DNA from 2 places in the Lelliottia sp. JS-SCA-14 genome. Region 2 is predicted to be linked to the other one. Evidence: predicted binding sites of a transcription regulator. Region 2 holds the regulator's gene; the other holds the start of a gene.

Region 1 (5,917 bases), 1.9 Mb from region 2:
GCGCTGGAGGAGGGAGGCGTGCGTCTTTATGCCCAGCCCATTCAGAATGCTGTCGGTGAGGGCTACCACGAAATTCTGACCCGTCTGGAGAGCGACGGTGAAATCCTCACTCCCGATCGCTTCATTCCTCTGGTGGCGCAGTTCAACCTCAGCCACCGCTTTGACCTCTGCGTCCTCGACAGCCTGCTGAAATGGCTGCGGGAAAACCCGTCGACGGAGTGCGGCGCGCGCTTCTCCGTCAACCTGATGCCAATGACGCTCAATCAAAAAGAGGTGGCCGCTGAGATTATCGATCGCTTCAGGCACCACGCGATTGCCCCGCAGGCGGTCATTATCGAAGTCACCGAAGAGCAGGCTTTTTCCGATTCCGAATACAGCATTCAGAATATCCAGCAACTGCGCGAATACGGCTTCAAAATTGCGATCGATGATTTTGGCACGGGGTATGCCAACTATGAGCGACTCAAACGGCTACAGGCGGACATCATTAAAATCGACGGTTGCTTTGTGAAAGACATCTGTACGGACAGCATGGATGCGACCATTGTGAAGTCGATTTGTAATCTGGCGAAGACCAAATCCTTGTGCGTGGTGGCGGAGTTTGTCGAAACGCCGGAGCAGCGGCAGATGTTACTCGATATCGGGGTAGACTATTTGCAGGGCTATTTGCTGGGAAAACCCCAGCCGCTAGATGAACTGAAGGCGTAAAAAAACCGGGGGCGCAAACCCCCGGTTTTTTTATTCTGATTACAGTACCAGTGCCGCGATAGACGCGGACAGTACGCTCACCAGCGTCGAGCCATATACCAGTTTCAGGCCGAAGCGAGAAACCACGTTACCTTGCTCTTCGTTCAGACCTTTAATCGCACCGGCGATGATGCCGATGGAAGAGAAGTTAGCGAAGGAGACCAGGAACACAGACAGGATACCTTCAGCGCGAGGAGAGAGCGTGCTGGCGATTTTCTGCAGATCCATCATCGCAACGAATTCGTTGGAAACCAGTTTGGTCGCCATGATGCTGCCGACCTGCAGTGCTTCGTGAGCCGGAACACCCATCACCCATGCAATCGGGTAGAAGATGTAGCCCAGAATGCCCTGGAAGGAGATACCCAGCACAGCCGCGAACAGGGCGTTCAGCGCAGCGATCAGGGCGATGAAGCCGATCAGCATCGCAGCAACGATAATCGCCACTTTGAAACCTGCCAGAATGTACTCGCCCAGCATTTCGAAGAAGCTCTGGCCTTCGTGCAGGTTAGACATCTGGATATTTTCTTCGCTGGCGTCAACGCGGTACGGGTTGATCAGCGACAGAACGATAAAGGTGCTGAACATGTTCAGAACCAGTGCTGCGACCACGTATTTTGGATCCAGCATTGTCATGTATGCGCCCACGATAGACATGGAAACAGTCGACATTGCGGTAGCCGCCATGGTGTACATGCGGTTGCGGGACATTTTGCCGAGGATGTCTTTATACGCGATAAAGTTCTCGGACTGGCCCAGAATCAGGGAGCTGACTGCGTTGAAAGATTCCAGTTTACCCATGCCGTTGACTTTGGATAACAGGAAACCAATCCCACGGATCACAAACGGCAGAACACGGATGTGCTGCAGAATACCGATCAGCGCAGAGATGAAGACGATTGGGCAAAGCACTTTCAGGAAGAAGAATGCCAGGCCTTGATCGTTCATGCTGCCGAAGACAAAGTTCGTCCCTTCGTTAGCAAATCCGAGCAGTTTTTCGAACATTTCGGAGAAGCCTTTCACGAAGCCCAGGCCTACGTTGGAGTTCAGGAAGAACCACGCAAGTAAAACTTCAATGACGAGCAGCTGTACAACATAACGTATACGAATGTTTTTGCGGTCTGTGCTGACCAGCAATGCAAGTGCAGTAACGACAACAAGTGCCAGGACAAAATGAAGGACGCGGTCCATATTTGCTCCAAATATGAGGCAGGTTTAATTTCCGTGCACATTCTATGTAACAAGCACAAAGAAAACGAGATCAAGGCCACAGTATAGTTACAACCTGTGACGAGTCTCAAAAATAGTGATCAACCATACACTTCTGTTATGTTATGTAAATGAGTGAAAAGTTACGTTTGTGTGCTACGCTTCACAAATGACTGTGCGATTTCACTGTCTGTGAGATCGTTTCATTGCACCCGCCCCAGCTATCGTTCTTTGCTATCAGAGAAATCACTATAAACTTTTTAAATGATCTTGATAATCATTCTCATTTTGATAGCATGAAACATAGCAAAGGCTATATTTCCAGAGGCAGAAATGACAAACAGTCGCGTAGAGGGTAGCAGTGCCAGAGCGGCGCGCAAGCTCAGGTTCGCATTAATGGGACCTGCGTTCATCGCTGCTATTGGCTATATCGATCCGGGTAATTTTGCGACCAACATTCAGGCCGGGGCGAGCTTTGGCTACAAATTACTGTGGGTGGTGGTGTGGGCGAACCTGATGGCGATGCTCATTCAGGTGCTCTCCGCAAAACTGGGTATCGCGACGGGGAAAAACCTCGCGGAACAGATTCGCGATCACTATCCGCGTCCGGTGGTCTGGTTCTATTGGGTGCAGGCGGAAATCATCGCCATGGCGACTGACCTCGCCGAATTTATCGGCGCGGCGATAGGCTTTAAGCTGATTCTGGGCGTGTCGCTCCTGCAGGGGGCGGTACTGACCGGGATCGCCACCTTCCTGATTTTGATGCTCCAGCGCCGCGGGCAGAAGCCCCTCGAGCTGGTGATCGGCGGTCTGCTGCTGTTTGTCGCTGCGGCCTATATTGTTGAGCTGATATTTTCCCAGCCGAATCTGGCGCAGCTGAGTAAAGGGATGATCATCCCCAGCCTGCCGACGTCAGAAGCCGTGTTCCTGGCGGCGGGCGTTCTGGGGGCGACCATCATGCCGCACGTGATTTATCTCCACTCCTCCCTGACGCAGCACGCCCACGAAGGCTCTCGCCAGGAGCGCTATTCGGCCACCAAATGGGATGTGGGTATCGCCATGACCATCGCCGGGTTTGTGAATCTGGCAATGATGGCGACGGCCGCAGCGGCGTTCCACTTTAACGGTCACACGGGGATTGCCGATCTCGATCAGGCATACCTGACGCTGGAACCGCTCCTGAGCCACGCGGCGGCGACCATCTTCGGCCTGAGCCTGGTGGCAGCCGGTCTTTCATCGACGGTGGTCGGGACGCTGGCCGGACAGGTGGTGATGCAGGGGTTCGTACGCTTCCACATTCCTCTGTGGGTGCGCCGCTCCGTGACGATGCTGCCGTCGTTTATCGTCATTCTGATGGGGCTGGATCCGACGCGCATTCTGGTGATGAGCCAGGTCCTGCTGAGCTTTGGTATCGCGCTGGCGCTGGTTCCGCTGCTGATCTTTACCAGCAACCAGAAGCTGATGGGCGACCTGGTCAATACCACGCTGGTTAAACGTATCGGCTGGATTATCGTGGTGCTGGTGGTGGCCTTGAACCTGTGGCTGCTGATTGGTACGGCGCTGGGGCTGTAAGATTGCAGACATAAAAAAAGGAGCCATTTGGCTCCTTTTTGTTTTTTAGTGGTGATGGCCGCCGTGTCCGTGACCGCGTCCATGACCGTGCGGTCCGCGACGATCGTCCCGGTCGCTCCAGCCTTCACGATAGCCACGCTCGTACGCTTTGCGATTATCCCAGCCACGGTGACGGCCATTATCGTGCCTCCACCAGCGGTCTTTTCGCCATTCATAGTTGCGGTGCCAGTAATCACGGTCGCGCCAGCCACCGCCGTCCCAGTAGTTACCATAATTGTCACGATCGCCAATTTGTAATTTTACTGATGGCAACAGGGTGATTTCGCCAGCATTGGCGACCAGCGGTGCTGAAGCCATTAATACCGCTGCAAGAATCAGTGACCTGAACATGCTTCTTCTCCTTCACGATCGGGGCCGTAAGCGGCCTGTTAACGCAATATTACGGGGCCGTAAAGCCCCGTTTAATCGCCTCAACTCCTAATTCGTCAGGGGGAGCACGTTTTGCTAAAAGTGGATTTATTTTGAGCGGTTCAGGATCGCATCAATGGTACTGAGCTCGTCAGAGGTAAAGTGCAGGTTATTCAGCGTGCCGACGGCGTCCTCGATTTGCGCGGTCTTACTCGCGCCAATCAGCACCGTCGTGACCGCGTCGTGGCGTAACACCCAGGCCAGCGCCATCTGCGACAGCTTTTGACCCCGGCTTTCGGCCAGCGCGTTCAGCTCGCGCACCTGGCTGATTTTTTCTTCCGTAATGTGATCCGGATTGAGGAAGCGACTTCCGCTGGCCGCACGAGAATCCGCCGGAATACCGTTCAGATAACGGTCGGTCAGTTGCCCACCGGCCAGCGGAGAGAACGGAATACAGCCGACGCCTTTCTCCTGCAGGACGGACAGCAAACCCTGTTCCGGCGCGCGTTCAAACATAGAGTACTTCGGCTGGTGGATAAGACACGGCGTACCGAGGTCGTCGAGGATCTCAATCGCCTGACGCGCCAGTTCCGCCGGGTAATTCGACAGGCCAACGTAGAGCGCTTTCCCCTGACGCACCACGTGGTCGAGGGCTTTCATCGTCTCGCGCAGCGGCGTTTCCGGGTCCGGGCGGTGGTGATAGAAGATATCCACGTACTCCAGCCCCATACGCTTCAGGCTCTGATCGAGGCTGGCGATCAGATATTTACGTGAACCCCAGTCACCGTAGGGGCCGTCCCACATGGTATAGCCCGCCTTGGTCGAGATAATCAGTTCATCGCGATAGGGCAGAAAATCTTCCTGCAAAATGCGACCAAAGTTCGATTCTGCCGAGCCGGGAGGTGGCCCGTAGTTATTGGCCAGATCGAAATGGGTAATCCCCAGCTCGAAGGCGCGGTGTAAAAGTTGACGACTGGTGTCAATGAGCGTGGTATCGCCAAAGTTATGCCATAAACCCAGCGAAATTGCGGGCAGCTTTAAACCGCTCTGGCCGCAGCGACGATACTGCATTGACTGATAACGCATTTTATCCGCCTGAAAAACCATTGCTAAACCCCTCTGACCTGAAATATCCCATCAGTGTATACGTTTACACCGTGGCGCAGTAAATCAGATTACACCGCCATTTTTCGTAAAGCATTCTTTCCAGCGTCATCTTGTCGCGGTTTCTGGACAGTCATCACGCTTCTTTAATACTCAAAGTGAGGTCAACGTCAGAAGGACACCTGTTATGCGAACCCCATACTGCGTCGCCGATTACCTGCTTGAACGACTAAAACACTGCGGCGCCGAACACCTGTTTGGCGTCCCTGGCGACTACAACCTGCAGTTTCTCGATCATGTCATCGACAGCCCGGACATCCGCTGGGTGGGCTGTGCAAACGAGCTGAACGCCGCTTACGCTGCTGACGGGTATGCCCGCTGCAAGGGCTTTTCCGCGCTGTTGACGACATTTGGCGTCGGGGAATTGAGCGCTATGAACGGTATCGCGGGCAGCTTCGCGGAGTACGTTCCGGTGCTGCATATCGTGGGCGCACCGGGCAGCGCCGCGCAGCAAAAAGGCGAACTACTGCACCACACGCTGGGCGACGGCGAGTTCCGTCATTTTTACCGGATGAGTGAGCCGGTGACGGTGGCGCAGGCGATTTTAACGGAGCAAAACGCCTGCTATGAAATCGACCGGGTCTTGTCGATCATGCTGCGCGAGCGGCGTCCGGGGTATCTGATGTTGCCTGCGGACGTGGCAAAAAAACCGGCCACGCCGCCTGTAAACGCTCTCACAGAACGCACCTCTCACGCGGACAGCACCTGCCTGAAAGCCTTCCGCGATGCGGCTGAATCGCGCCTCGCCAGCAGCAAACGTACCGCACTGCTGGCTGACTTCCTGGTGCTGCGGTATGGGCTCAAAGATCAGCTGCAGAAA
Region 2 (5,917 bases):
TCAACTTCGATTGTTTTCATCTTAATCCAGTGCAATATCTTATCTGAATACAAGTCGTTGGGATTATAAGGGCTAATCCCAACCGCGGATAGGGTCAAGCCAGGCTTGCGGCAAAAGTCAGATTAAACTGGAACCTTGCAGCCGGGCGGCAGAATGGTCAACATAATACCCTAACCTGACATACGTAAAAAAAGAACTTTGCCATGAAATTGAATAGCCGAGCGCAATCTGCACAATCGCCGAACAATAATTCTCCCATCGTACTGGTTCATGGCCTGTTTGGCAGCCTCGATAACCTGGGCGTGCTGGCCCGCGATCTGGTGGCCGACCACGATATCCTGCAGGTGGATATGCGCAACCACGGCCTTTCCGAGCGCAGCCCGGAGATGACCTACGCCGCGATGGCGCAGGATCTGCTGGATACCCTCGATGCCAACCAGATTGAAAAAGCGACGCTGATTGGCCATTCGATGGGCGGCAAAGCGGTCATGGCTCTGACGGCGCTGGCTCCTGAGCGTATCGACCATTTGGTGGTGATCGACGTCGCCCCGGTGGATTACGACGTGCGCCGTCATGATGAAATCTTTGCGGCGATCAACGCCGTGACCGAGGCGGGCGTTTCCACGCGCCAGCAGGCAGCGGCGGTGATGCGCGAACATCTGGATGAAGAAGGCGTGGTGCAGTTTCTGCTGAAATCCTTCGTCGATGGCGCATGGCGTTTTAACGTGCCGGTGCTGTGGGATCAATATTCCCATATTGTCGGCTGGGACAACGTTCCGGCCTGGCCGCACCCTACCCTGTTTATCCGTGGCGGGAATTCCCCGTACGTCACCGACGCCTGTCGCGATGAGCTGCTGGCGCAATTCCCCCAGGCGCGTGCACATGTGGTAGCCGGAGCCGGACACTGGGTTCACGCCGAAAAACCGGAAGCCGTGCTGCGGGCGATTCGTCGTTATCTCTCTGATAATGTGATTTGATTAAAAAGCCAGCGACCGGTTGCCTGCGGGTCACCAGTCGTTGGCGTGCAGGTTGACGTCATGTATGATGTCGCGCTCATCGCCCCGGCAATAGCAGGGCTGCTTGTTTTCCCCCGAAGTCTCTGAATCATGGCCAAAGAACAAACGGACCGCACGACATTAGATCTGTTCGCGACTGAACGTCGACCGGGACGACCAAAAACCAATCCGCTTTCGCGTGATGAACAGTTGCGCATCAATAAGCGCAATCAGCTAAAACGCGACAAGAGTCGTGGGCTTAAACGCGTCGAGCTAAAACTCAACGCGGAAGCGGCTGACGCCTTAAGTGAACTGGCCGACGCCCGCGAAATCAGCCGCAGCGAGCTGATTGAAGAGATGCTGATGGCGCAACTTCAGGCGTGGCGCAGCACCAGGTGATCGTCTGAAAATCCACTCATTTGTCCCTTTCATGTAGCACAGAGTGCAGTCCCGCGTGATAGCTGTTTCCGCAGACTTCCCTGTTCTGCTATGATTGCCCTTATCCGTGGACAAATTGCGCCACCATACCATTAAGTTTCAAGAGGTTATTTTACTCATGGCAATCATCGGCATTTTTTTCGGCAGCGATACCGGTAATACCGAAAACATCGCAAAAAACATTCAAAAACAGCTTGGTAAAGACGTTGCCGACGTGCATGACATTGCTAAGAGCAGCAAAGAAGATCTCGAAGGCTACGATATTCTGCTGCTCGGCATCCCAACCTGGTACTACGGCGAAGCGCAGTGTGACTGGGATGATTTCTTCCCGACGCTGGAAGAAGTCGATTTCAACGGCAAGCTCGTGGCCCTCTTCGGCTGCGGCGACCAGGAAGATTACGCAGAGTACTTCTGTGATGCGCTGGGCACCATCCGCGACATCATTGAGCCACGCGGCGCCGCGATCGTCGGCCACTGGCCAACGGCGGGCTATCATTTCGAAGCTTCTAAAGGCCTGGCGGATGACGACCACTTTGTTGGCCTCGCTATCGACGAAGACCGTCAGCCAGAGCTGACCGCAGAGCGCGTCGACAAGTGGGTGAAACAGATCCGCGAAGAACTGCACCTCGACGACATTCTGAACGCCTGATCAAATCTGTGAGGTGTAGCGTTTTACGCTATGCCTCATTGATAGATAATTCCAATCAAAATAATTGCTACAAATTTTTAACTTTTGCGTTCATACCTGTACAATGTCCCAGGGTTAAAGTGGATGCCATCGAACAAGTTTGTTGGTGATACCACGTTTTTATAAGCATACTTTGCTTGAGACTTGCGGTTTTCATTTAGACATGGCAGTTCTATAATGAGACGCATTATCCCAACTGCATTTTCTGTCACTTCTTAAGGAAGTGAATCGTTTAGCAACAGGACAGATTCCGCATGACTGACAACAATACCGCATTAAAGAAGGCTGGCCTGAAAGTGACGCTTCCTCGTTTAAAAATCCTGGAAGTTCTGCAAGGGCCGGACAACCATCACGTCAGTGCGGAAGACTTATACAAGCGTCTGATCGACATGGGCGAAGAGATTGGGCTGGCGACCGTATACCGCGTTCTGAACCAGTTCGATGACGCCGGCATTGTCACCCGTCATAATTTTGAAGGCGGTAAATCCGTTTTTGAACTGACGCAGCAGCATCACCACGATCACCTGATTTGCCTCGACTGCGGCAAGGTGATTGAGTTTAGCGATGACTCTATCGAAGCACGTCAGCGTGAGATTGCCACCCGACATGGCATCCGTCTGACCAACCATAGCCTGTATCTGTATGGTCACTGTGCTGAAGGCGATTGCCGCGAAAACGAGCACGCTCACGATACCAAATAATTCTGCTTCATACTCTGAGCCAACCTGACGGTTGGCTTTTTTTTTGCCTGCAATAAATGCAAAACGCCCGGCGAGCTCTCGCTGCCGGGCGTTGATGAACGCAGATTACTGCGCGTTGTTCTTGCGAATTTCCTGCCAGAGCTGGCCGCAATCGGCTTTCACTGCTTCACCATTACCCGTTTTACGCGCCTGGATACAGGCCTGATAGTCCATCACGCGAACATTCTCTTGCGTCGCAAACTGCTCATGTGCCTTTTCTTTCTTCAGTACCGTCAGCACGCTCTGGCAGGCCTGGATTTTCTCCGGCGAGCCTTCCGCGGTGTTGATACAGGTGCTGTAAGCCTCTTTGAGACGAGAATCTTCTTTCGGTGCCTGAGGCTGCGCACAGGCAACCAGACCCGATGCCAGTACCGCCACCACTACAATTTTCTTCAACATGTTGGTCTCCATTCCGGCGGGTGTGACCCCGCCAGGCAGTTCATCAGAAGATGGTGAATGGTGCGATAACCATGAATTTCACGTCACGTTCATCCTGGAAGATGTTGCCGTAACCGCCTGCGTAGCTTGGGATATCAGAGTGGTTGTCATACTGCGTGAAGTGCAGTTTGAACATGGTGCCTTTCGCGCGACCGTCCTGCAGGGTATACATCGCATCCAGGCTGTAAGCGGACTCTTTCAGGCGATAGTTTGGATCGTAGTAAGCGTCTGGCGTAGCCATGTCGCCCGGCTTCGCGTCCCATGCGTAGGCGTAAGATGCGCCCACTGCCCAGCCCGGCAGATTCCAGTTTTTCAGGTCATACATCGCGCCGAAGAAGAGCGCTTTTTCGCCGTCGGCGTTGAAGTCTGAACGGTTATCCCACCAGATATCCAGACGACCGTTGGAAGAGGCGTAGGTTGGCGTCATACGCTGCAGGAAGTAGCCCTGCTGCCCTTCGGCTTTGACATAAGTTCCTTCGAGTCGTAAATCCACCTGACCGATTTTGTAGCCAAAGGTCAGCGCCTGTAGCCATGCGGTACCGTCATACAGATCGTTCACACTGCCATCGCTGACTTTGTCACGCGTACCGTAGAACTGATAGCTGGTGGTCAGCGGGCCGCCAACGATATCGAATTTGTAGCTGGCTTTGGCGAAATACTGATCGACGTAACCTTCCGCCTGGCCGAACGCCGCTTCCAGCACGAGGTCGTTTTTGAAGTCATATTTCGCGCCGAGAGAGTGTAGATACTCCACGCGGGTCTTTTTATCGTTCTGGTAGAACTTGTCCATCTCGATGTGCCACGGCGCTTTGTACTCGTTGGTCCACATGTAGGAGAAGCTCAACGCACCCGCATCGCCGTAGTCAAAGTTCGCCCCGGCTTCCGCGCCCTGGTAAGTACCTGGCATGAAGCTCCAGTGTGGGGCTAACAGGGTCTGACCGGTTGGCTGAATGTAACCACCGCGCGCCCATACTGGACCGTATTTGAATTTTGCCGCCGCTTTATACAGGCTGATACCGCTCTTATCGCCAGACCAGTCTTCTTTGTACGCTTTGTTGCTTGAGGAGAACGCGATTTCGTTCGGGTGTGCGCTATCGCCGTTTTCCGCCATTTCGATGGCCGTGAAAGCAGCAATATCCAGACCGAACATATCAGCCGCATAACCGGACTGGAAATCCAGGTTGGCGTTCCAGGTGGAGTGAGAAAGGTTAACTTTGTATTTGTCGCCGTCGGTGACATCTTTACGGTCACGTTCACGCTGCCAGTAATAGATACCGCCCGTGAGTGTCGAATCATCGATAAAGCCTGCTGCCTGAGCCTGCGGAGCTGCAATAAAGCCCGACATTGCTGTCACACCGGCGATAGCCAGCGCCAGCGCACTACGTTTGCCACTGAACGTACGCATAGATTGTTCCTCTTTGACGAATAAAAGCGCCTTAAACGGCGAAAAATCTAAAAGACCAAATGGTCAGGGGTAGTCTGTAATACCCTCGAATTAACTACCGCCTTTAGACTATTTTTCGCGACGCGAATTATCAATGCTTTTCAGTGGGCAAAATGCAGGATTATGACGAAGTGCACATAATTGGTAGTGATTTGTAACACATCACCTGCGACAAGGCTTAAGCGGAAAAATATGGTTAAATTCAGTGAGTAATGAAATTTGATAGCGCTTACATACTTTAATTTGGCTTATTCCGTATTACACGAAACTTTATTATAAAAAATAAGTAGCAGCTCATTGACGTGTTATTTTGCGGTTAAAAAATGGCACGAAAAGTAAAAGCATGATCGATAAGCAAAAAAAACGCCGCGTTGTGCGGCGTTTGTCTCTCATTGACCAGGCTTACTCGCCGATTTTGGCCCAGGTGTCACGCAGACCGACGGTACGGTTAAATACCAGTTTGGTAGCGGTTGCATAACGGCTGTCGAGACAGAAGTAACCTTCACGCTCGAACTGATACGCTTTACCTGCTTCGGCCGTTTTCAGGGAAGGTTCTGCATAACCCTGTTTGATGACCAATGATTCCTGGTTGATGGTCGCCAGGAAATCTTCTGCCGCGCCCGGGTTCGGAATGCTGAACAGACGATCGTACAGACGAATTTCAACCGGCAGCGCGTGTGCTGCGCTCACCCAGTGGATCACGCCTTTCACTTTGCGTCCGTCAGCAGGATCCTTGCTCAGGGTCTCTGCGTCGTAAGTACAGAAGATAGTCGTGATGTTGCCTTCGGCGTCTTTCTCAACGCGCTCAGCTTTGATCACGTACGCATTGCGCAGGCGAACTTCTTTGCCCAGCACCAGACGCTTGTACTGCTTGTTCGCTTCTTCGCGGAAGTCAGCGCGGTCGATCCAGATCTCGGCGCTGAACGGCACTTCACGGCTGCCCATTTCCGGTTTGCTCGGATGGTTCGGCATGGTGACCTGCTCGCTCTCGCCCTGCGGGTAGTTTTCGATAACCAGTTTAACCGGATCGATAACCGCCATCGCGCGCGGTGCGTTTTCGTTCAGATCTTCGCGAATGCAGGATTCCAGAGACGCCATCTCAATGGTGTTGTCCTGCTTGGTCACGCCGATACGCTTGATGAATTCGCGAATAGAGGCAGCTGTATAGCCACGA

What was found. The regulator Fur, encoded in region 2, represses iron uptake genes when iron is present. The targets are predictions, from matches to a motif close to ATAATAATGAGAACNACTATCAA.
Region 1: U9O48_RS15785 (Nramp family divalent metal transporter) is a predicted target of Fur. The motif match lies at 2,224-2,246, and genes of this name have one in related genera.

What each region holds. Positions count from the first base shown of each region.
Region 1 covers NZ_CP141606.1:3,381,242-3,387,158, reverse strand. Annotated here, with positions in the region: gene U9O48_RS15795 (EAL domain-containing protein) at 1-708, shown strand, start outside; gene nupC (nucleoside permease NupC) at 748-1,935, opposite strand; gene U9O48_RS15785 (Nramp family divalent metal transporter) at 2,287-3,525, shown strand; gene ypeC (DUF2502 domain-containing protein YpeC) at 3,571-3,915, opposite strand; gene mgrA (L-glyceraldehyde 3-phosphate reductase) at 4,042-5,040, opposite strand; gene ipdC (indolepyruvate decarboxylase) at 5,225-5,917, shown strand, end outside.
Region 2 covers NZ_CP141606.1:1,472,224-1,478,140, reverse strand. Annotated here, with positions in the region: gene seqA (replication initiation negative regulator SeqA) at 1-20, opposite strand, end outside; gene ybfF (esterase) at 204-977, shown strand; gene ybfE (LexA regulated protein) at 1,107-1,394, shown strand; gene fldA (flavodoxin FldA) at 1,552-2,082, shown strand; gene fur (ferric iron uptake transcriptional regulator) at 2,376-2,822, shown strand; gene chiQ (ChiQ/YbfN family lipoprotein) at 2,928-3,257, opposite strand; gene chiP (chitoporin ChiP) at 3,304-4,704, opposite strand; gene glnS (glutamine--tRNA ligase) at 5,146-5,917, opposite strand, start outside.